Regions from separate parts of the Mesorhizobium sp. WSM4830 genome, predicted to be linked through region 1. Evidence: predicted binding sites of a transcription regulator. Region 1 holds the regulator's gene; each other region holds the start of a gene.
What was found. Region 1 encodes LexA, which represses DNA repair genes until DNA is damaged. Its sites were predicted from a motif close to TGTTCNNNNTGTGTTCNG; they were not measured.
Positions count from the first base shown of each region.

Region 2: a site for LexA is predicted at 3,320-3,337, ahead of AC0L2Y_RS01480 (PA0069 family radical SAM protein). Genes of this name have one in related genera too.
Region 3: a site for LexA is predicted at 1,383-1,400, ahead of AC0L2Y_RS30155 (helicase-related protein). Genes of this name have one in related genera too.
Region 4: a site for LexA is predicted at 2,428-2,445, ahead of parE (DNA topoisomerase IV subunit B). Genes of this name have one in related genera too.

Region 1 is NZ_JBVVQI010000005.1:200,362-205,768, reverse strand. It holds gene AC0L2Y_RS09685 (ComEC/Rec2 family competence protein) at 1-1,176, shown strand, start outside; gene lexA (transcriptional repressor LexA) at 1,170-1,904, opposite strand; gene kynU (kynureninase) at 2,352-3,599, shown strand; gene AC0L2Y_RS09670 (alpha/beta hydrolase) at 3,692-4,522, shown strand; gene AC0L2Y_RS09665 (molybdopterin molybdotransferase MoeA) at 4,530-5,407, opposite strand, start outside.
Region 2 is NZ_JBVVQI010000001.1:283,525-288,931, reverse strand. It holds gene AC0L2Y_RS01505 (hypothetical protein) at 1-108, shown strand, start outside; gene AC0L2Y_RS01500 (4-(cytidine 5'-diphospho)-2-C-methyl-D-erythritol kinase) at 135-1,037, shown strand; gene moaB (molybdenum cofactor biosynthesis protein B) at 1,024-1,566, shown strand; gene AC0L2Y_RS01490 (phytanoyl-CoA dioxygenase family protein) at 1,598-2,572, opposite strand; gene AC0L2Y_RS01485 (glycosyltransferase) at 2,757-3,260, opposite strand; gene AC0L2Y_RS01480 (PA0069 family radical SAM protein) at 3,412-4,566, shown strand; gene AC0L2Y_RS01475 (ribonuclease HII) at 4,733-5,407, shown strand, end outside.
Region 3 is NZ_JBVVQI010000037.1:26,779-32,185, reverse strand. It holds gene AC0L2Y_RS30165 (FAD-dependent oxidoreductase) at 1-195, opposite strand, end outside; gene AC0L2Y_RS30160 (TetR/AcrR family transcriptional regulator) at 280-864, shown strand; gene AC0L2Y_RS30155 (helicase-related protein) at 1,567-4,962, shown strand; gene AC0L2Y_RS30150 (RNA-binding S4 domain-containing protein) at 4,975-5,361, shown strand.
Region 4 is NZ_JBVVQI010000033.1:34,769-40,175, forward strand. It holds gene AC0L2Y_RS29190 (FUSC family protein) at 1-263, opposite strand, end outside; gene parE (DNA topoisomerase IV subunit B) at 306-2,357, opposite strand; gene AC0L2Y_RS29200 (GGDEF domain-containing protein) at 2,629-3,798, shown strand; gene gcvP (aminomethyl-transferring glycine dehydrogenase) at 3,868-5,407, opposite strand, start outside.

The DNA.
Region 1 (5,407 bases):
GCGGTCATCCTGGTGTCGCCGCACGAGGTGGTCGGTCCGAGTTTCCAGATGTCCTTCGCCGCGACGGCGGCCCTTGTCGGCGCCTATGCAGGCTGGTCCGATTACCGCGCCGGCAGGGCCGCCACGCCGCCGCTGCGGCGGTCGCCGCTACGCTTTGCCACGCGAAAGGTCCTGCTGGGCATGGGCGGCCTAGCGATGACCTCGATCATTGCAGGGAGCGCCACGGCGCTTTTCGCCATATGGCACTTCCAGCGCGTGGCGCCGCTCAGCCTGTTCGCCAATCTGGCCATCATGCCCATCGTCTCACTGGTCGTCATGCCCTTCGCCGTTCTCAGCGCGCTGGCGATGCCGTTCGGTGCGGATGGGCCGTTCCTCTATGTGATGGGCAAGGGGCTAACGGCGATGATCGCCCTGTCCGGGTGGATCTCCGAGCGCTCGCCGATCGATGCGGTCGGGCTGATTTCGCTGAGATCCGTCCTTCTGGTGACGATCGCCCTCGTCATTGCCAGCATGGCGACGACCTGGTTGCGGCTCGCGGCACTTCCTTTTGCGCTCGCCGGCTTGCTGACGACAACGCAGACGCGCGTACCCGATGTATTGATCTCGGAGGACGCACGGCTGGTCGCGCTGCCGATTGGGAGCGGTGAACTCGCGATCAACCGGGCACGCCCGAATGAGTTCACCATCGACAACTGGAAACGCGCGCTCACATCAGAGGCTATCGTCGCGCCGGAAACACCTGGAAAGAACGACCCGCAATTCGACATTGCCGATCCGGCCGAACTACCGCCGGGCATGCCGTTCATTTGCACGGACGGCCTCTGCCTTGCCAGGCATCCATCCGGCGCGATCATCGCGCAAGCCAAGGACCGCAATACTGCGCGGCCAGCCTGCGCCTTTGCCAGTTTGATCGTCATCGACGACGCCACCGCCCATAACCCCTGCTACTACGACCGGCTGGTCCTCGTCGTCACCAAACGGCAACTGGCGCGCGCGGGAAGTGCCGCCGTCTATTTCGATCCACAAGCGGCAACACGCGCCGAAATCCGTTTCGCAGTCGAAAAATCATACCGGCCCTGGCACGTGCAGCGGAAATTTTCACGCGCGGCGCGGGGCCTGCCGCCATACCGCAGGGCCGACAAACCCAAAGCCGGCGCCAAGGGCGGAGCTCAGTAGCGGCGGATCAGTCCGACGAGCTTGCCTTGCACCTTGACCCTGTCTGGTCCGAAGATGCGCGTCTCGTAGGCCGGATTGGCGGCTTCCAGGGCGATCGAAGCGCCCTTGCGGCGGAACCGCTTCAGCGTCGCTTCCTCCTCGTCGACCAGTGCCACCACGATCTCACCGGGGCTCGCCGTATCGGCATTGCGGATGATCACCGTGTCGCCGTCGAAAATGCCAGCCTCGATCATCGAATCGCCTTTGACCTCGAGCGCATAATGCTCGCCGCCCATGATCATATCCGGCGGCACCGAAATCGAATGCGTCTGGTGCTGGATGGCGTCGATCGGCACACCGGCGGCGATGCGGCCCATCACCGGGATCGAAACGGCGGCGACGACATCGTCGTCATTTCCGGCCGCAGGGACGCGCGACGATGTCGGCTTGCCTTGCCGCGGACCGCCTTGCCCAAGACTGCCCTGGATGACACTCGGCGAGAACTTGCGTGCCGCATTGAGGCCGGGGGCGATCGAGTCAGGCAGGCGCAGCACCTCCAGCGCACGGGCCCGGTTGGGCAAACGGCGAATGAAGCCGCGCTCCTCCAGTGCCGTAATAAGCCGGTGGATTCCCGATTTGGAAGCCAGGTCGAGCGCTTCCTTCATCTCGTCGAAGGAAGGCGGGATACCGCTTTCCTTCAATCTTTCGTGGATGAACATAAGCAGTTCGTGTTGTTTGCGTGTCAGCATAGCGACCCCCAACAGAATCAGAAAAACAAACCCAGAACAAACACTATCTGTTCCAGTTGTGTTCCGCAACTGTTTAAAGTTTAATGAATGCGTTAAGGCTCGGGAAACAAACGACGTCCCCTAACCGGGGTACCGCACTTTCACCGTCGCGAGCCTCATCGCCTTGATTCTGCTTTCGTTTGCGCCCTTCTGGCTTCCCGGAAGGCCACATTGGCATCGGCCGTCGGTCGGCAAATGGCACGGAAGTGAACCCTATCGAGTGTGCGGTTTGGTCAATGCACCGTGAACGAAACGAACTCAAAACGCCAACCTCGGGTTAGGTCCTGGTTTCCATCGCCTGGTCAGGCTGCTTCTCGCCGGTGGAGTCTTGCTGCGCGCAACCAGGTAATGGAAGAACAGTCGATGCGTGTCCGGCGTTGCGTTGGATCTTGGGGGAGCAGGCAAATCATGACAGGAATTCCCGATCTCGTGGCCGTAAAGGCGATGGATGCCGCGGATCCGCTGCGCGCGATGCGCGACCGCTTTGTGTTGCCGCAAGGAGTGATCTATCTCGACGGCAATTCGCTAGGAGCTGCTTCACGTGCCGCTTTCGATGAATTGCGCAAGGCCGCGACCGAAGAATGGTCGCATGATCTTATCCGCGCCTGGAACGTGGCCGGCTGGTTCAACATGCCGCTCGAACTCGGCGACCAGCTCGGGCGCCTGATTGGCGCCGCGGCCGGCCAGACGGTGGTCTGCGACACGACGTCGGTCAACATCTACAAGCTGCTGCACGCCGCCATGGCTATGCGACCGGAGCGGCAGGTCATCGTCGCCGAGGGCGATAGCTTTCCGACGGACCTCTACATGGCTGAGGGTGTGGTTTCGACGCGAAAAGATACGCTGCTGCGCCTCTCGGGGGTCGACGCGCCGAGCATCGAGGAGCTGATCGACGCACGCACCGCCGTGGTGCTGGTCAACCACGTCAACTACAAGTCGGGCGAACTGCGCGACATGCCGGCGCTGACGCGCAGGGCCCAGGAAGCCGGGGCGATGATCGTCTGGGATCTCTGCCACACCGCCGGTGCGATGCCAGTCGAGCTCGACAAGGCAAAAGCCGATTTTGCCGTTGGCTGCACTTACAAATATCTGAATGGCGGACCGGGCGCGCCTGCCTTCATCTATGCGGCTGAGCGGCATCTTGCCGACATCCAGCAGCCGCTCACCGGCTGGTGGGGCCATGCACGGCCCTTCGCCTTCGAGCCAGGCTATGCGGCCGGCACCGGCATCCGCCGGTTTCTGTGCGGCACCCAGCCGATCCTGTCGATGCGCACGCTGAAGGGCGCGCTCGACATCTGGAACGATGTCGACATGACGGCGGTGCGCAAGAAGAGCATTGCGCTGGCCGATCTGTTCATCGAGCTTGTCGAGGCAAAGTGCGGCACTTACGGGCTCACGCTCGAAAGCACGCGCGACGGGGAAAAACGCGGCAGCCAGATTTCATTCATGCATGAGCATGGCTACCAGATCATGCGCGCGCTGATCGAACGTGGCGTGATCGGCGATTTTCGCGCGCCATCGACCATGCGCTTCGGCTTCACCCCGCTCTATGTCGGCTATGCCGATGTCTGGCAGGCCGTCGAAGTGCTTGAGGACATCCTGCGCACCGGTGCGTGGAAGGATGCGCGCTTCGCCATCAAGGCGGCTGTCACTTGAGATTGATGCGAGAGCTGGAGCCGTGAGGCTGGCGACGACGCGCCGCGCGATGCTTTGCGTTGCAAGGCCATATTGCCAGGGGAGGGCGCAGGGTGTTCGAACGTCACATTGCCGATTGGGATAACGCCTATGCCAACGGCGCCAATATAGCCGGCAGCGATCGCTGGCCGGCGGCCTGGATCGAGCCAGCGCGGGTTTTCCGCGACGTGCTTTCGACCGAGGGCAGGGCGCGGCTCGACTTGGCCTATGGCGATAAACCACGCAACCGTCTCGATCTTTTCCTGCCGGCCACCAAGCCCAAGGGGCTCGTGGTGTTCGTCCATGGCGGCTACTGGATGGCATTCGACAAGAGTTTCTGGTCGCATCTTGCCGCTGGCCCTGTTGATCGCGGCTATGCGGTTGCGATGCCGTCCTACACGCTCTGTCCGCAGATACGCATTGCCGGCATCGTCAAGGAAGTCGGCGCGGCGATCGGCACAGCGGCGGCGATGGTCGCAGGGCCGCTGATGCTGACCGGACACTCGGCCGGCGGCCATCTTGTTAGCCGGATGGTTACGGCGACGACGCCGCTGGCGCCCGAAGTGGTCCGGCGCGTTCGTCGCGTGGTGTCGATCTCGGGAGTGCACGATTTGCGCCCGATCATGTGCACCGGCATGAACGAGACGCTGGCGATCGATGAGGCCGAGGCGCAGGCCGAAAGCCCGGTGCTGCTGCGCCCGATGGACAAGGCCCGCCTGACCTGCTGGGCCGGCGGCGGCGAGCGCGCCGAATTCCTGCGCCAGAGCGCGGTGCTGGCCAACATCTGGATCGGCCTAGGTGCCTCGACCAGCTCTGTGGTCGAGCCTGACCGGCACCATTTCAACATCATCGACGGTTTGGCCGATCCAGACCATCGGCTGACCCAGGCCTTGATCTCGGAGTGAGGCAGGTTCAGCGTAGCATCAGCACGTCGCAGGGGGAGCCCGCCGCCGCGGCAGGCGCGAACGGCGCGCGGACGATCAATCCGTTGGCATCGGCCAGCATTTTCAGCATCGAGGAGTCCTGGATGCCGAACGGCGTCGCCGCGAGGGTGCCGGCGTCGTCTGTGACAACAGCCCGCACATAATCCTGCCTGAGATCGTTGGCCGGCATGGCAGCACCGAGCCGTGCCCGACGCATATCCTGCTGAAAGGCGCGGCCGCCGAGCCGCGCCAGCAGCGGCTTCAGGAAGAGCTGAGTGCAGACCAGGCTTGCCACCGGATTGCCGGGCAGGCCGATGCAGCGAATGTCGCCCAGCCGCCCGAACATCAGCGGCTTGCCCGGCCGCATGGCGATCTTCCAGAAATCGAGCGTCATGCCTTGCCCGGTCAGCACGTCATGGACGAAGTCGTGGTCACCGACCGAGGCACCGCCCAGCGTGACGATGACGTTCGCGCCAGCCTTCACGGCCTTTTCAACCAATGCGGCGATCGCCTCCCTGCGGTCCGGTGCGATGCCAAGGTCGAGCGCGCGCGCACCGACCGACTGTGTGGCAGCGGCGACACCATAGGCGTTGGAGGAGATGATCTGGTCGGGGCCAAGATTGCTGCCCGGCGGCAGCAATTCGTCGCCGGTTGCGATGATGGCGACCAGCGGCCGTTTGACCACGCGGACCTCGGGGTGGTTGGCCGACGCAGCCAGCGACAAGGCCGCCGGATCGAGCAGGCGGCCCTTGGGCAGCAGGACATCGCCCTTGGCGAAATCGAGCCCGAGGCGGCGGATGTTGCGCCCCTGCACCGTCGGCTCCGTCACTTCTACGACACCGCCGCCGAGATCGCGGACGTTCTCCT
Region 2 (5,407 bases), on a different contig from region 1:
CGGGTGACCGCCAAGGTACGTCGGGCCGAAAAGCAGACGGCCAACGGCACGATGGGAACACTGGTCAAGGATCCGAAGACCGGCGAATACCATCTGGCCAAGGATTGACCGTCGTCCCCCTCGCGGCCGAGCCAATGAATTCCGGGGCCAGCATCCGGGCGTCGCATGCGCACGCCAAGATAAATCTCGCGCTGCACGTCACCGGCCGGCGCGCCGACGGTTATCACACGATCGAAAGCCTGGCTGTGTTCACGCGCTTTGGCGACCGCATCGAGACGGAACTTGCCGACAGCGATGGGTTTTCGGTGTCCGGCAAATACGCCTCCGCAGTGCCGGCCGACGACGGCAATCTGGTCGTGAAAGCGCGCGACGCGCTACGGCGCGAGGCCGGTCTCCAGCACGCGCCGGCTGTCGCCATCAGGCTCGAAAAGAACCTGCCGGTCGCGTCCGGCGTCGGCGGTGGATCGAGCGACGCGGCGGCGGTGCTGCGCGCCCTGGTCCAGACCTGGGGACTTGATGTCGGCGATGCCGAACTGGCGCGGATCGGCCTGTCGCTCGGCGCCGACGTGCCGATGTGCCTCGCCGCCAGGCCGCTGATCGCCCGTGGCATCGGTGACGAGCTGACGCTCGTGCCGGGTTTCCCGGCGCTGGGTCTGGTGCTCGTCAATCCCGGCACTGCCGTCTCGACGGCCGACGTGTTCGAGGCGCTTGGCCGCCGCGACAATGCGGGGCTGCCGCCGCTGCCGCGCAACCTAGACTTCCACGGCATCCGCGACTGGCTGGAGATCACCCGCAACGATCTCGAGCCTGCGGCGCGAGCAATCCAGCCCGCCATTGGCAAGGCGCTTTCCGTGCTGAACAAGGCCGGAGCCGGTTTTGCCAGGATGTCGGGTTCCGGCGCCACCTGCTTCGGCCTGTTCGAGACCGGCAATGTGGCCAAGCGCGCGGCCGCCGATATCCGCGGCCGCCATCCTGACTGGTTTGTCGCAGCGACGCGAAGCGTGACATCGGAGGCTGATGCCCATGGCCAGGATTGACGAGAGCCGCCCCTTCGTTCCCGTGCGCATCGCGGTACTGACCGTTTCCGATACGCGCAGCCTCGCCGATGACAAATCCGGGCAGACGCTGGCCGACCGCATTGCCGAGGCCGGCCATGTCCTGGCCGCCCGCGACATCGTCACCGACGATCGCGACAAGATCCGCGACAAGGTCCTGGGTTGGTCGAGGGACGAAGCGATCGATGTCGTCATCACCACCGGCGGCACCGGCTTCACCGGCCGCGACGTGACGCCGGAAGCGCTGGAACCTATCTTCGAAAAGCGCATGGACGGCTTTTCCGAAGTGTTCCACCGCATCTCCTACGACAAGATCGGCACTTCGACGATCCAGAGCCGGGCAACCGGCGGCGTCGTCAACGCCACCTTCGTCTTCGTGCTGCCGGGCTCGCCCGGCGCCTGCAAGGACGCATGGGACGGCATCTTGAAGCCGCAGCTCGACTACCGGCACATGCCCTGCAACTTCGTCGAGATCATGCCGCGCCTGGACGAACATTTGCGGCGCGGCTGAGGCGAGCCAAGGGGTCAGCCGGCTGATCCCTTCAGCGAATGACCGGCTCGCCGTGAAAACGCCGGCGCGACGGCGGCGAGACACCGAAGCCGACTTCCATCATCAGCCGCGGCGTGCGCGTCGGCACGGTGCCCATATGGAATCCGAACGGGTCTTCGACAAAGCCGAGGCCGGCCTGCCCGGTCAGCGTGACCGGGCTCTGCTCGCCATAGACGCCCAGCACCTCTTCCGCCGAATGGCCGACCAGAAGCGTCAGCTGGTGCTTCAGGATACGGCGGTTGTGGGAGCCGCGGACGTAGACATGCGGCCCGGTGTCGGCGTCGACCGGCACCAGGTAGAAAAAGAACTTCAGCATGCGCCAGTCGTCGAGGTCGAAATGGTATTTGCCGAGCGAGGCCATGTTCTTGTCGGCGTCCGAGACGCCACCGGTCGGAAAGCTCCACCAGACGCTGGTGGTGATCAGCTTGGCCTGGCTGCCGAGATAGTGCGCCGCGATATCGAGAAGCAGCGGATCGCGCTGCACGGCGACCGCAGCGTTGCAGTCGAGGACCCGCTCGAAATAATGGCCGCTGAGCAGCGGGCGGCCGAAATGCTTTTCGGCATCGGCGTGTTTTTCGGGGAGGAATTCCAGCCGGCGGTCGAAATTGCCGAAGCATGGCGTGCGCTCGGCGAAGCGGCCAATCTCCTCATGGATGGCGGCTGGCAGCATCAGGCCCGAATAGAGCCCCTCCGTCCTCAGCGCGCCGACGACGGCATCGCGATCGACGCCGGCGAACATCGTTTCACCGACATTGCGCGCCGGCCGAACGGGCTTTGCGCCGCGCCAGTGCAGCCGCCGCGCCGGCATGGTTCGCGCCAGCATGAACATCGGCAGCCATGCCGGATTCTCGCGAAGGTCGGACAGATAGGTCGGGATGCGGGCAGCGATGCGGCGCAGCGTACCGCCGTTGCGTGCGATCGCCTCGAGGCTTGCAGCGCCGGACTTGTCAGGGCTTGAAAGGGTCATCGGGGTCCTCAAAATATCGAGGGAACAGCATCGACGTTAGTCGTCGTCACCGCTCCGGCACACCCCAAACCCATTCGCCCGTGTCGCTGGGAATGGTAACTCCCGGGCAGATTTTGTGCAATGCACAATAAACGGCGACCCGCCGGAAAATTTGCTTGAGCCCCTGAACCGTCACGGTAAGCCGTCACTTCCGCGGAGCGACCCAGATCTCGGCCTGGAGCCTCCTGGTCGCCAGGCCGCGGGCGATCGCTTCGGCGCTGCGGGCGTTCTTCGACAGCGCCGCGGCCTGACGCTTGCTGATCACCAAGCCTTCGGCGAGAGCGCGATTTCCGGCAAAGACGCGCGACAGGAACGGCGCGCGGCTGCCGCGTGCCCGCGAAAACCGCGCCGCCATGGTTTGCCTTGCGGTATGGGCGACGACCTCATCGATCCAGCCCTCCCCCAGCCGCGCGCCCGGTTCCAGCAAAAGCAGCCAGTCACCCTTGGCCTGCCTGATGCCGGCGGCGATGCCGCCGCTGACATAGTGGCAGCCGGCGTGTTCGGCGACGCGGTGCGTCTGATCGGTCGAGCCGGTGTCGCAGACGAGAACGTCGCGCACCACGCCCTCGACGGCGCCACCGATCAGCGAGGCGAGCGTGCGGGCAAGGCCCTCCTCGTCATTCAGGGTTTCGATCAGGACGCTGAGCATGTCTAGCCGAATAGCGGAAAGCGGTGGGCAGCGCCAGTTTTTGCGGCGCACCGCGAGAAAGTTCTTGCTTTGTTCTCATCGATACGATAGGAATACATTCATGAGCAGAGCGATTCGACAGCGGGCGGACAGTCCCTGGGAAAGGGCCAAAATGGAACAGATCGTGCGTGCCGACATTGCCGCCTTCGGTGCCGGCAGGGCCGAGATGGCGAATGCGATGATCGAGCAGAGCGGCATGCGCGTCCGTCCGGAACGCAATCGCGGCAGGTCGGCGGGCATCAATCCGTCCGGCCGGTTCGAGCCGGTCAGCCGGCATGTGTTCGACGATGGCTGGAATTCGCTGGAGGAGCTGCCGCCGTTCAAGACCGAGGTACAGGTCGAGAAGCCGCGCACCATCATCACGCGCAACGAATCGCCCGACATCTCCTTCGACCGCTCGATCAATCCCTATCGCGGCTGCGAACATGGCTGCGTCTATTGTTTCGCGCGGCCGACGCACAGCTTCATGGGCCTGTCGCCGGGGCTGGATTTCGAATCGAAGCTGTTTGCCAAGCCGGATGCGGCGCGGCTGCTCGACAAGGAATTGTCCAGGGATAATTACCAGCCGCGCACCATCGCCATCGGCACCAACACCGACCCGTACCAGCCGATCGAGAAACAATACCGGATCATGCGCGAAATCCTCGAAGTGCTGGAGGCGCGCGGGCACCCGGTCGGCATCGTCACCAAGTCGGCGCTGGTGACACGTGACATCGACATTCTGTCACGCATGGCGGAACGCGGGCTGGCCAAGGTGGCATTGTCGGTGACGACGCTCGACCGCATGCTGGCGCGCACCATGGAGCCACGCGCGTCGACGCCGACCAAGCGGCTGGAGGCGATCAGGCAGCTTTCGGACGCCGGCATTCCGGCCTCGGTGATGGTCGCGCCGATCATCCCCGGACTGACCGACCCGGAAATGGAGCGCATCCTCGATTCGGCGCAGGCAGCGGGCGCGCGTGAAGCCGGCTATGTGCTGCTGCGCCTGCCGCTGGAGGTCGCGCCGATCTTCAAGGACTGGCTGCTGCGCCACTATCCCGACCGCTATCGCCACGTCATGTCGCTGATCCGTTCGATGCGCGACGGCAAGGACTACGATTCGGAATGGGGCAAGCGCATGAAAGGCTCCGGCCCGTATGCCTGGCAGATCGGCCGGCGCTTCGAGATCGCCGCCAAACGGCTCGGCCTCAATGCCGAGCGGCGCTCGCTCAGGACCGACCAGTTCGTCCCGGCTGCCAAGGCAACAGAGCAGCTGATGTTGCTGTGACAAAGCGTCTCGCGCCAGCCGCTCGAAGCGGCCGGCAACAGGCGAAAAATCCCGTCCGGCCTGTCCTGTCCCCGGGCTTGCAGACGGTAGCCCCTCCTGGTCCGGTGCCCCGCCCGACCCGGAGGGACTTGCGGAGAATCGGAGCCGATGCGAACCTCGCCGCACCATGGCTCGCCCGCGTTCCGATTCTCCGCTTCTCTTCGAAATCGTCGAGAGACCCGACTTCTCGTTCGAGACGAAGGCGATGGCCGAAGGCCTTTGGCCAGTGGCGGGGATGGACGAGGCCGGCCGTGGCCCGCTCGCCGGGCCGGTGGTGGCGGCAGCGGTGGTGCTCGATCCCGCCAACATCCCCGACGGCCTCGACGATTCCAAGCGGCTAACGCATTTGCAGCGCGAGGCGCTGTTCCTGAAAATCCTCGGCTCCGCACTCGCCGTATCGATGGCCTCGGTCAGCGCCGAAGGCATTGATGCCTCCAACATCCTCAAGGCCAGCCTGGAGGCGATGCGCCGTGCCGTGGCCGGCCTGTCGATCCGGCCGAAGCTGGCGCTGGCCGACGGCCGCGACGTGCCGCCCGGCCTGCCCTGCGAGGGCAAAGCCCTGATCAAGGGCGACCAGCGCTCGCAGTCGATCGCCGCAGCCTCGATCGTCGCCAAGGTGTTGCGCGACCGCATGATGTGCGGCTGCGGCAGCCATCATGCGCGTTACGGCTTCGAACTGCATATGGGCTACGCCACTGTGCGCCATCGGACGGCGATCGATCTGCACGGGCCAGTGGCACGGCTACACCGCGCCTCCTTCGCGCCGTTCCGGTTCGGCGGCACCGAGGTGGTTGAGGAGGAG
Region 3 (5,407 bases), on a different contig from region 1:
CCGCTGCGTGACGCCCAGCGGCTCCAGCGCTTCCAGCGTCTGAGCGTGGATGACGCCAGCCCGCGAGGTCTGAAGGCCCTCCCCAAGCCTGTCGATCAGAACATGGTCGACCCCGGCCTGGTGCAGCACGATGGACAGCGCCAAGCCGGTCGGGCCGGCGCCAACAATCAGGACGTCCGTTGTATCGGGCAACATTTTCTCTCTCCATTTTGTCAACATTTGTTGACTTTTTAGCCGAAGCCATTGCATTTGTCAACGGTCGTTGGCATATGCATTTTCATGGCCGAGAATCAGTCGAAGAAACCCAGCAAGTCGGATCGCACCCGGGCTCAGATTCTTGAGGCCGCGAGGCTCCTGTTCGCCGAACGCGGCTATGACGGCGCCTCGATCCGTGACGTCGCGGCCCATGCTTCGATCGATCCGGCCATGGTGATTCGCTATTTCCGCAGCAAGGACGAGTTGTTTGCCAGGGCGGCGGTCGTCGATCTGAAATTGCCCGCACTACGGGTGATCGACCGAACCGACATCGGCAAGACACTGATCAGGCGATTTCTCGAAATCTGGGAAGATCCGACCAACGGTACCGGCATGGCAATTCTGCTGCGTTCGGCGACGTCGAACGAATTTGCCGCCGAAAAGGTGCGCGACGTATTTGCCAACCAGGTGAGGCCCCTGGTTGCGGCGGTCGCTGATCCCGCCGATGCGGGCCGGCGGGCCGGGCTCATTTCCAGCCAGTTGCTGGGATTGGCGATGTGCCGGTACCTGCTGCGGCTCCCGCCGGTCGTCGCCCTGTCTCACGACGAAATCATCCAGAACGTTGGCCCCGCATTGCAGCGCTATGCCGTCGGAGCGGACGTATCCTGAACAAGCCGTTCGGCATGGTTGGCCGAGTTCTGAGCCTCACGCACTAAGCGCGTCGACCCGATGGCCATGATGCCGCGTGTGCCGAACCAGTACACAAAGGTTAACGGCCGCTGCGCAACCTGTGCAAAAACCGCCCGGCAGCATGTGGATTCTCGGTGGAAAAGCTGTTCACAACACAACATGTTGCAGTGAACAAACCAAGAATCTTCGGCTATCTCTGATTCGTCGCCGATTCGTTCCGGCTTTGAGCGGAACGTTAACGGCGAGAGCTGAAAACACCCTCGAAATGATTAAGGCGCATTAGGAAACATCAATAATTTCATAATGTTGCGCGAAGCAGGTTGGCCGGCCACGATCATTCACCGGCAAAGGTTAACCGTGGTGCTGGCTTGGATGCCGCCTGCATGAATCGGGCCAGTTTCCGGGATTCAGCATGTGGTGAGATTCGCCGGCAGAAAGCCCAGATGTAGCCGTGAACAAAACCTGAATCAGCGCGAGTCAGTGATTCGTCGCTGATTCGTTCCAGACTCGTTCCAACTGTTAATCGGGAACAGATTTTTGGCTTTGAAGCTACCAATCGGCCCGCCCTCGGCACATTCCGCTTTCGCTTCGCGCCCGAAATCCCTATGTGTCGCCTGTCATACGCGGCCAATATGGGCGCGCTCCCGACAATGCGAGGCAGAGAGCCTTATTTCCAGGCCGATGAACATCCATCCGAAACACACTGAACCGCTGATCCTGTCGGGTCGAGACGTGACGGCCGTGCTCGGCCCGACCAACACCGGCAAGACCCATCTCGCCATCGAACGCATGGTGGCGCATGAAAGCGGCGTCATCGGCCTGCCGCTCAGGCTGCTTGCCCGCGAGGTCTATACGCGCGTCTGCGAGAAGGTCGGCGCCCATAAGGTTGCGCTCATCACCGGCGAGGAAAAGATCCAGCCGGCTGGCGCGAAATACTCGGTCTGCACCGTGGAAGCGATGCCGCGAGAGACCGACGCCGCCTTCGTTGCCATCGACGAGGTCCAGCTCGCCGGCGATCTCGAACGCGGCCACATCTTCACCGATCGCATCCTGCATCTGCGCGGCCGCCAGGAGACGCTGCTGCTGGGTGCGGCCACCATGCACGGCATCCTGCAGCGCCTGCTGCGGGGCGTGTCGGTGGTGACCCGGCCACGGCTATCGCACCTTGCCTATGCCGGCTCGAAGAAGCTGACCCGCCTGCCGCGGCGCACCGCGATCGTCGCTTTCTCGGCCGACGAGGTCTATGCCATCGCCGAGCTGATCCGCCGCCAGCAGGGCGGTGCCGCCGTCGTGCTCGGCGCACTCAGCCCGCGCACCCGCAACGCCCAGGTGGCGCTGTTCCAGTCGGGAGACGTCGACTACCTCGTCGCCACCGACGCCATCGGCATGGGCCTCAACCTCGACCTCGAACACGTCGCCTTCGCCCAGAACCGTAAATTCGACGGCTACCAGTACCGCAACCTGACGGCGGCCGAGCTCGGCCAGATTGCCGGCCGCGCCGGCCGGCATCTGCGCGACGGCACCTTCGGCGTCACCGGCCAGGTCGATCCGCTGGATGAGGAACTGGTCAAGAAGATCGAGGCGCATGATTTCGACCCGGTGAAAGTGCTGCAGTGGCGCACCGCGCATTTCGATTTCGCCAACCTCGATGCGCTGAAGCGCTCGATTGAGACCAACGCCCCGGTCGAAGGTCTGACGCGCGCACTGCCGGCAGTAGACGCGCAGGCGCTCGAGCATCTGTCGCGCGACGAGGACGTCCGGGCACTCACCACCGATGCCAGACGCGTGGCGCTGCTGTGGGAAGCCTGCGCGCTGCCCGACTACAGGAAGATCGCGCCGGCCCAGCACGCCGACTTGATCGCCTCCATCTACATGGACCTTGCCAGGCACGGCCATGTCGACGAGAACTACATGGCCGAGCAGGTGCGCCGTGCCGATACCACCGAAGGCGACATCGACACGCTATCGCACAGGATTGCCCAGATCCGCACATGGACCTTCGTTTCAAACCGGCCCGGCTGGCTGGCCGATCGGGCACACTGGCAGGAAAAGACGCGCGAAATCGAAGACAGATTGTCGGATGCGCTGCATGAGCGGTTGACGAAACGTTTTGTAGACCGCAGGACTTCCGTCCTCATGCGGCGCCTTAGAGAAAACACGATGCCTGAAGCCGAAATCAGCCCAACCGGAACTGTCCTCGTCGAAGGCCATCACGTCGGCGAGTTGCAGGGTTTCCGCTTCACCGCCGACCAGAGCGCCGGCGGCGAGGACGCCAAGGCAGTGCGGGCGGCGGCGCAGAAGGCGCTTGCCGCCGAGTTCGAGGCGCGGGCCGAGCGCTTCGGCGCCTCTGCCAATGGCGACATTGCGCTGGGTTCGGATGGCACGCTGCGCTGGATCGGCGCCCCGATCGGCACGCTGGTTGCCGGCGAAGACGCTTTGAAGCCGCGTCTCGTTCTGCTCGCCGACGAGCAACTCACCGGCCCGGCCCGCGACAAGGTTGCGGCGCGCGCCGAGCGCTTCGTCAATTTCCAGATCGAATCCCTGCTGAAGCCGCTGGTCGATCTCAAGAATGCCGAGCAGATCACCGGCATCGGCCGCGGCATCGCTTTCCAGCTTGTCGAGCATTTCGGCCTCATCAACCGTCGCGACATTGCCGACGAGATGAAGTCGCTCGACCAGGAAGGCCGCGCGGCACTTCGCCGTCTCGGCGTGCGCTTCGGCGCCTACCATGTCTTCGTGCCGGCGTTGATCAAACCGGCGCCGGCCGGGCTGATAACGCTGCTGTGGGCGCTGAGAAACGACGGCAAGGACAAGCCCGGCTTCGGCGATGTCGTTCACGCACTGGCCTCCGGCCGCACCTCGGTGGTCATCGATCCGACCTTCGACAAGACCTTTTACAAGCTTGCCGGCTACCGCAATCTTGGCCGGCGTGCCGTACGCGTCGATATTCTCGAACGGCTGGCCGACCTGATCCGGCCGGCGACCAACTGGAAGCCGGGCCTCGGGCCTCGCCCTGACGGCGCCTATGACGGTCAGTCCTTCATGGTGACGCCGCCGATGATGTCGATCCTCGGCGCCACCGCCGACGACATGGAAGAAATCCTGAAGGGACTCGGCTATCGCGCCGATGCCAAACCGGCAGCCGAGGTCAAGGCGCGGCTCGAAGCCCAGGACAATGCCGCGCGTGAAGCTGCCGCTGCAAAGCAGGCGGCGGAAGAGGCTGCGCGAGTCGAGCAGGCGAGGATAGCGGAAGCATCTGCCGCGGCAGAGCCGCAGGCGGAGGTTTCCGAACCAGTGTCGGATGCGACCCCAGTTGCGGAGGCTGCAGCCGAAGCGGCGGCAGAGCCTGTCGCGGAAGCTCCAGCCCCAGAAGCTGCGGCAGAAGTCACGCAAGAGACCCGGCCCGCCGCCGAGCCGACTGCTGAAGCGCCTGCGGAACCAGCGGCTGAGCCAAGGGCGGAACTTGGGGCGGAAACTGAGGCTGCGGCACCGGCAGAGCCGCCGGTTTTCGAAACTGCGGAAGCATCGCCGGCCGAACCTGCAGCAACGGCGGAAGCCGTCGCCGGCGAAGCTGCTCCAGAAGCCGAGGAGCCAAAACCCATCCTGTTGTGGCGGCAGGCTCGTTTCGACCAGCGCCCACGTCATCGCCAGCATGACAACCGCCCCCGGGACAATCATCGGGACAATCGTGCGCGCAATGGTCAAGCTGCGCCGGGCGGCCGCGTCGATGCGCCGGTAGATGCCGGCGCGCAACCGACGCCGGGCGACGGGCCCGCCCGTCAGGGGCGCCACGACCAGCGCGACGGCGCCGGCAAGCCGCGCTTCGACCGCAGCAAGTTCAAGCCGAGGCCGCAAGGCGAGGCGGCGGAGCAGCGCGCCGGCAAGCCGCAAGGCGAACGTCCCGAACGGCGCGAAAATCGGCCCGACTGGAAGGCTGGCCGGCAGGACGGCAAAGGCGGCGCCCAAGGCGCAAAACCCGCCTTCCAGCCAAAGCCGCGTGAGGAACGCCCGGTCCGCTTCGATCCGGACTCGCCCTTCGCCAAGCTCGCCGCGTTGCGCGACCAGCTGAAGAAGTAAGCTGCTCATCCGATGGTCACTGATGCCCGCCAGCGCATCGACAAGTGGCTGTTCTTCTCGCGCGCGGTAAAATCGCGCACGCTGGCAGCCAAGCTGGTGGTCGCCGGACGCGTCCGCATCAATCGCGACAAAGCAGCGCAGGCCTCCGACACGGTCAGGCCGGGCGACGTTTTGACCATCACGCTGGAGCGGCGGATCTTCGTCTGGAAAATCCTTGGCACCGGCGTACGGCGTGGCCCGGCCGAAGAAGCCCGCCTGCTCTACGAGGATATGTCGCCGCCCCCGGTGCCCAAGGGCGAGGCGCTTCCCGATGCGGTGCCGCCGTTGCGCGAGGCCGGCAGCGGCCGCCCGACGAAGAAAGAACGCCGCCAGACCGACCACCTGCTCGGCGACGATTGAGCAAACTCGAACGTCCGCTTTGCCGGCCCTCTGGAATTCCATTCCG
Region 4 (5,407 bases), on a different contig from region 1:
CCGATCGCCGCCAGCGCGCCGGCAAGCGTGCCGAGGAGACGATAAAACCCCTTCGCCAGCACCATGCCGGCGACCGGCTGTGCGACGATGAACACCGTCATCATCGCCCATTGCGGGTGGTCGAGCTTCAGCGCATAGGCGGCCAAAAGCGCGATGAGGCCGGCCGAAACGGTGCGCAGGGCAAAAATCCAGTCCGAGCGCGTCGGCCGCGTCAGGCCAGCGATCCGCGTGCCGATATCGTCCTTCAGCCGCGCCCAGATCAAGTGCTCGTCTCCAGCTCAGAAGGCCAAGCTAGCGGCGGGAGCTCAGATATCCAGCACTTCCGTCTCGGCGAATTCCGCGCGTTCCTGGATGAAGCGGAAGCGGGCCTCAGGTTTGGTCCCCATCAATGCGTCGACCGCATCCTTGGTCGCCGCCTCGGCGTCGATCACATCGACCCTGAGCAGCGTGCGCTTTTTCGGGTCCATGGTGGTTTCCTTGAGCTGGGCAGCCATCATTTCGCCCAGCCCTTTGAAGCGGCCGATTTCGACCTTGCCGCGCCCGGTAAATTCGGTGCGCAAAAGTTCGTCCTTGTGCGCGTCGTCGCGGGCATAGGCGACCTTGCCGCCCTGCCGGATCGAATAAAGCGGCGGCACCGCCAGATAGAGATGGCCGCCGCGGACTAGGCTTGGCATCTCCTGGTAGAAAAAGGTGATCAGCAGCGAGGCGATATGGGCGCCGTCGACGTCGGCATCGGTCATGATGATGACCCGGTCGTAACGCAGGTCCTCGTCGCGGTATCTCGAGCGCGTACCGCAGCCAAGCGCCTGGATGAGGTCGGATATCTGCTGGTTGCCGGCCAGCTTGTCGCTGCCGGCGCTGGCGACGTTGAGGATCTTGCCGCGCAGCGGCAGCACCGCCTGGCTGGCGCGGTCGCGCGCCTGCTTTGCCGAACCGCCGGCCGAATCGCCCTCGACGATGAAGAGCTCGGCACCGGCGGCAGCATTCTGCGTGCAATCGGCGAGCTTGCCGGGCAGGCGCAGCTTGCGCACCGCACTCTTGCGCGACACTTCCTTTTCCTGGCGGCGGCGCACCCGCTCGTCGGCGCGCGCGATCACCCATTCGAGCAGTTTCGACGCTTCCTGCGGATTGTCGGCCAGCCAGTGGTCGAATGGGTCGCGGATAGCGCTTTCGACGATGCGGATCGCCTCGATCGTCGCCAGCCTGTCCTTGGTCTGGCCGACGAATTCCGGTTCGCGGATGAACACCGACAGCATGCCCGCCGCCGAGATCATCACATCCTCGGATGTGACGATCGAAGCGCGCTTGTTGCCGACCAGGTCGGCATAAGCGCGCAAGCCGCGTGTCAGGACGTTGCGGAAGCCGGCCTCATGCGTGCCGCCCTCGGCGGTCGGAATGGTGTTGCAATAGGAATTTATGAAACCGTCGCCGCCGAACCAGGTCACGGCCCATTCGAGCGAGCCGTGACCGCCCTGCTTCTCGCTCTTGCCGGCGAACATTTCACGGGTCACCTGGAATTCGTCGCCGAGCGAGGCTTTCAGATAGTCCTTGAGGCCGCCCGGAAAATGGAATTCTGCCTTGGCCGGCGTCGTGTCCTTTTCCTTGATCAGCGAGGGATCGCAGGTCCAGCGGATTTCGACACCGCCGAACAGGTAGGCCTTTGACCGCGCCATGCGGTAGAGCCGCGCCGGCTCGAAAGCAGCACCCTTGCCAAAAATCTGCTCGTCTGGATGGAAGCGGATCTTCGTGCCGCGGCGGTTGTGCACCTCGCCGAGCTGCTCAAGGCCGGTCACCGGAACGCCTCGCGAGAAGCGCTGGCGATAGAGCTTGCGCCCAATCGCGACCTCGACCTCGAGATGGTCGGACAGCGCGTTGACGACGGAAACGCCGACACCGTGCAGGCCGCCGGACGTCTCGTAAACCTTGCTGTCGAACTTGCCGCCTGAATGCAGCGTCGTCATGATGAGTTCGAGCGCCGGCTTCTTGAATTTCGGGTGCGGATCGACCGGAATGCCGCGGCCATTGTCGGTAACTGACAGGTATCCGTCGGCGGACAGCTCGACATCGATGAAGGTCGCATGGCCGGCGACTGCCTCGTCCATCGAATTGTCGATGACCTCGGCAAACAGATGGTGCATCGCCTTGTCGTCGGTGCCGCCAATGTACATGCCCGGGCGCCGTCGCACCGGCTCCAGCCCCTCCAGCACCTCGATGTCGGCGGCACTGTAGCTCTCGCTGGCGTCGCGGGGCGCCGGCCGCTTCGCCGCCTGCACCAGCGGGTCGGCCGGGCGCGCGGCGGCGCGAGCCGGCTGCGGCTGCTTGTCCAATTTGGCGAAAAGGTCGTTGTTGTTGTCCATGCCGATCCTGGATTCCGATGCTGCGAATCACCACGCGATACTGCCACGCTTTTCGCGGGCAGGCGACGGAGGTTCCTGTTACGTTCGAGGATAGAGCCTCTTACTGCAAAACCATTCGGCAGCCAAGCGGCGGAAATGGGGTCGAAGTTGGAGCATCGACGTTTTGTAAACCCTGTCCGAAGGTTACGCCGGAAGATTGGCTAAAAAAGGTATTTGCGGACTGTCGCTGACCTAGAATGCAGCGGAACCCTCAAGAGGCTGTCGCTTAAACATGTTGGATTACAGTTCGCTCCTGCTCGCGGCGGCGCTGTCGGGCACGTGCCTCAGCATCACCATGTTTGCGATCTGGTTCAGCGCGCCACAGGCACGCTTTGTGCTGACGGTGGCGTGCGGCATTCTCGTGCTTGTCGCACATGTAGTGTTGTTCTGGCATTACACTAGGGATCCAAGCGCCTGGCTTTGCCAGATCGTGCTTGTGCTTCTCAGCCTCGGCTTCCTGATTATCTGCCTGTCGGCCATGCAATATCTCAGCATAGGCGACTACAGGCGCGCCATCTTGCCGACCTTGGTTGCGATGGCTGTTTGCACGGGCGCGACGTATCTCGGGTTTGATGGTGTCGGCTTTATCGTCACCTACGCCACGGTAACGGCGCTGCTCTCGCTCATCGGGGCGATGTTCTGGATTGAGGGTGGTCACGATCGCCGGATATTGCTGGTCGTCTCGTTCCTGAGCGGCGTCTGTGCCCTGTCGTTCGGACTTTGCGGCGCGGTCCTGCTGGTCAAGGGCCAATGGGTGCTCGGTGTTGCGCCCGACAATTGGGCCGAGCGGGTGAATTCCGTCGTGGCCGTCGCCTGCATGACCGGGCTCGGCGCATTGACGCTCTCCCTGCACCATTTGCAGGCGCAGATCGAATTGAAGGCCGAGACGATGACCGATCCACTGACCGGGCTGATGAACCGGCGGGCGTTGACGGCACTCTACGGCGAGCGGGTCTTCGGTCCGTTCATGTCCGTCGCCATGTTCGACCTTGACCATTTCAAGAGGACGAACGACGTATTCGGTCACCCGGTCGGCGACCAGGTTCTGCGCCGCTTTGCCGCCGTCATCAGGAAATACGCCCGGACCGGCGTCGACGCCTTCCGGTTGGGCGGAGAGGAATTCGTGCTCGTCATGTCGCGGATGACGGAAGAGAAGGCCTATGACGTTGCGAGCAAGATCAGCGTCGCCTTCGGCACGGAAGTCGTAGCCACCCAACTTGGTCCGTTGCGAAGCACAGTCAGCGGCGGCATCGGCTTTGGCGGAACAAGCGGCACCGGTCTCGACGATGTGCTGGCCGAAGCCGACGCAGCACTCTATGCGGCAAAGCGCGCCGGGCGAAATCGCGTCGTCGTCCGGGACCGGGCGAGCAAGGCCGACGGGCCGGCCTTGCGTTCTGCCTGATGAGATTTCTATCTTCTTGTTAGACCACGATCTTGTCCGAAAACCGGGTTCCGCTTTTCGGGATCTGGTCTACTCCGCCGCGCCAAGATATTCCGATAGCGGCGGACAGGAGCAGACAAGGTTGCGGTCGCCGGCGACGTTGTCGATGCGTGACACCGGCGGCCAGTATTTTGCCGCCGTATCGGCATCGCCGGCGGGGTAGGCCGCCTCCAGACGCGAATAGGGATGGGTCCACTGGCCGGCCAATGCCTCGGCGGCGGTGTGCGGCGCGTTGACCAGAGGATTGTCGGCCAACGGCCATTCGCCCTTCGCCACCTTGGCTGCCTCGCCGGCTATGGCGATCATGGCCTCGCAGAAGCGATCCAGCTCGCGCTTGGGCTCGGACTCGGTCGGCTCGACCATCAGCGTGCCGGCGACCGGGAACGACATGGTCGGCGCGTGGAAGCCATAGTCGATCAGCCGCTTGGCGATGTCGTCGACGCTGATGCCGGCGCTGTCCTTGAGCACGCGGGTGTCGAGGATGCATTCATGCGCAACGCGTCCGTTGCGCCCCTTGTAAAGCAGGGGGAAATGCTCGCCAAGCCGCGTCGCCACATAGTTGGCGGAGATGATCGCCGTCTCGGTCGCCTGCTTCAGGCCGGAAGCGCCCATCATGCGGATATACATCCAGGTGATCGGCAGGATCGAGGCGCTGCCGAACGGTGCCGCCGCCACGGCATGGGCCGAGCCTTCGGTGATGTGGCCGGGCAGATATGGCTTCAGGTGCGCCTTGACGCCAATCGGCCCGACACCGGGGCCGCCGCCGCCATGCGGGATGCAGAAAGTCTTGTGCAGGTTCATGTGGCAGACATCGGCGCCGATATCGCCGGGACGGGCGAGGCCGACCAGCGCGTTGAGATTGGCGCCGTCGAAATAGACCTGGCCGCCATGGCTGTGGACGAGGGCGCAGAGGTCGCGCGCGCCTTCCTCGAAGACGCCATGCGTCGAAGGATAGGTGAACATCAGCGCCGCGAGATTATGCGCATGCTCGGCCGCCTTGGCCTGCAGGTCGTCCATGTCGACATTGCCGTCCTCGGTGCAGCGCACGACGACGACGCTCATGCCGGCCATGGCCGCACTTGCGGGATTGGTGCCATGCGCCGAGGACGGGATCAGGCAGACGGTGCGATGGGCTTCGCCGCGTGACAGATGATAGCCGCGAATGGCGAGCAGCCCGGCATATTCGCCCTGGCTGCCGGCATTGGGCTGCAGGGTCACCGCGTCGAAGCCGGTGATCTCAGCCAGCCAGCCTTCCAGCTCGTCGATTATGGCGCGATAGCCTATCGAATGATTTGCCGGCGCGAAGGGATGCAGGTTGGCGACATCAGGCCAGCTCACCGGCATCATTTCGGCGGCGGCGTTGAGCTTCATGGTGCAGGAGCCGAGCGGGATCATGGCGCGGTCAAGCGCCAGGTCCTTGTCGGCCAGCCGGCGCAGGAAGCGCATCATGTCGGTTTCCGAGTGGTTTTCGCGGAAGACGGGCTGGGTGAGGAACTCCTTGCCGCGCGGTTTTCCTGGCATGGAACTGCCGGCGGCAACGCCGGCCTTGGCGCCGAAAAGTGCTGCGATT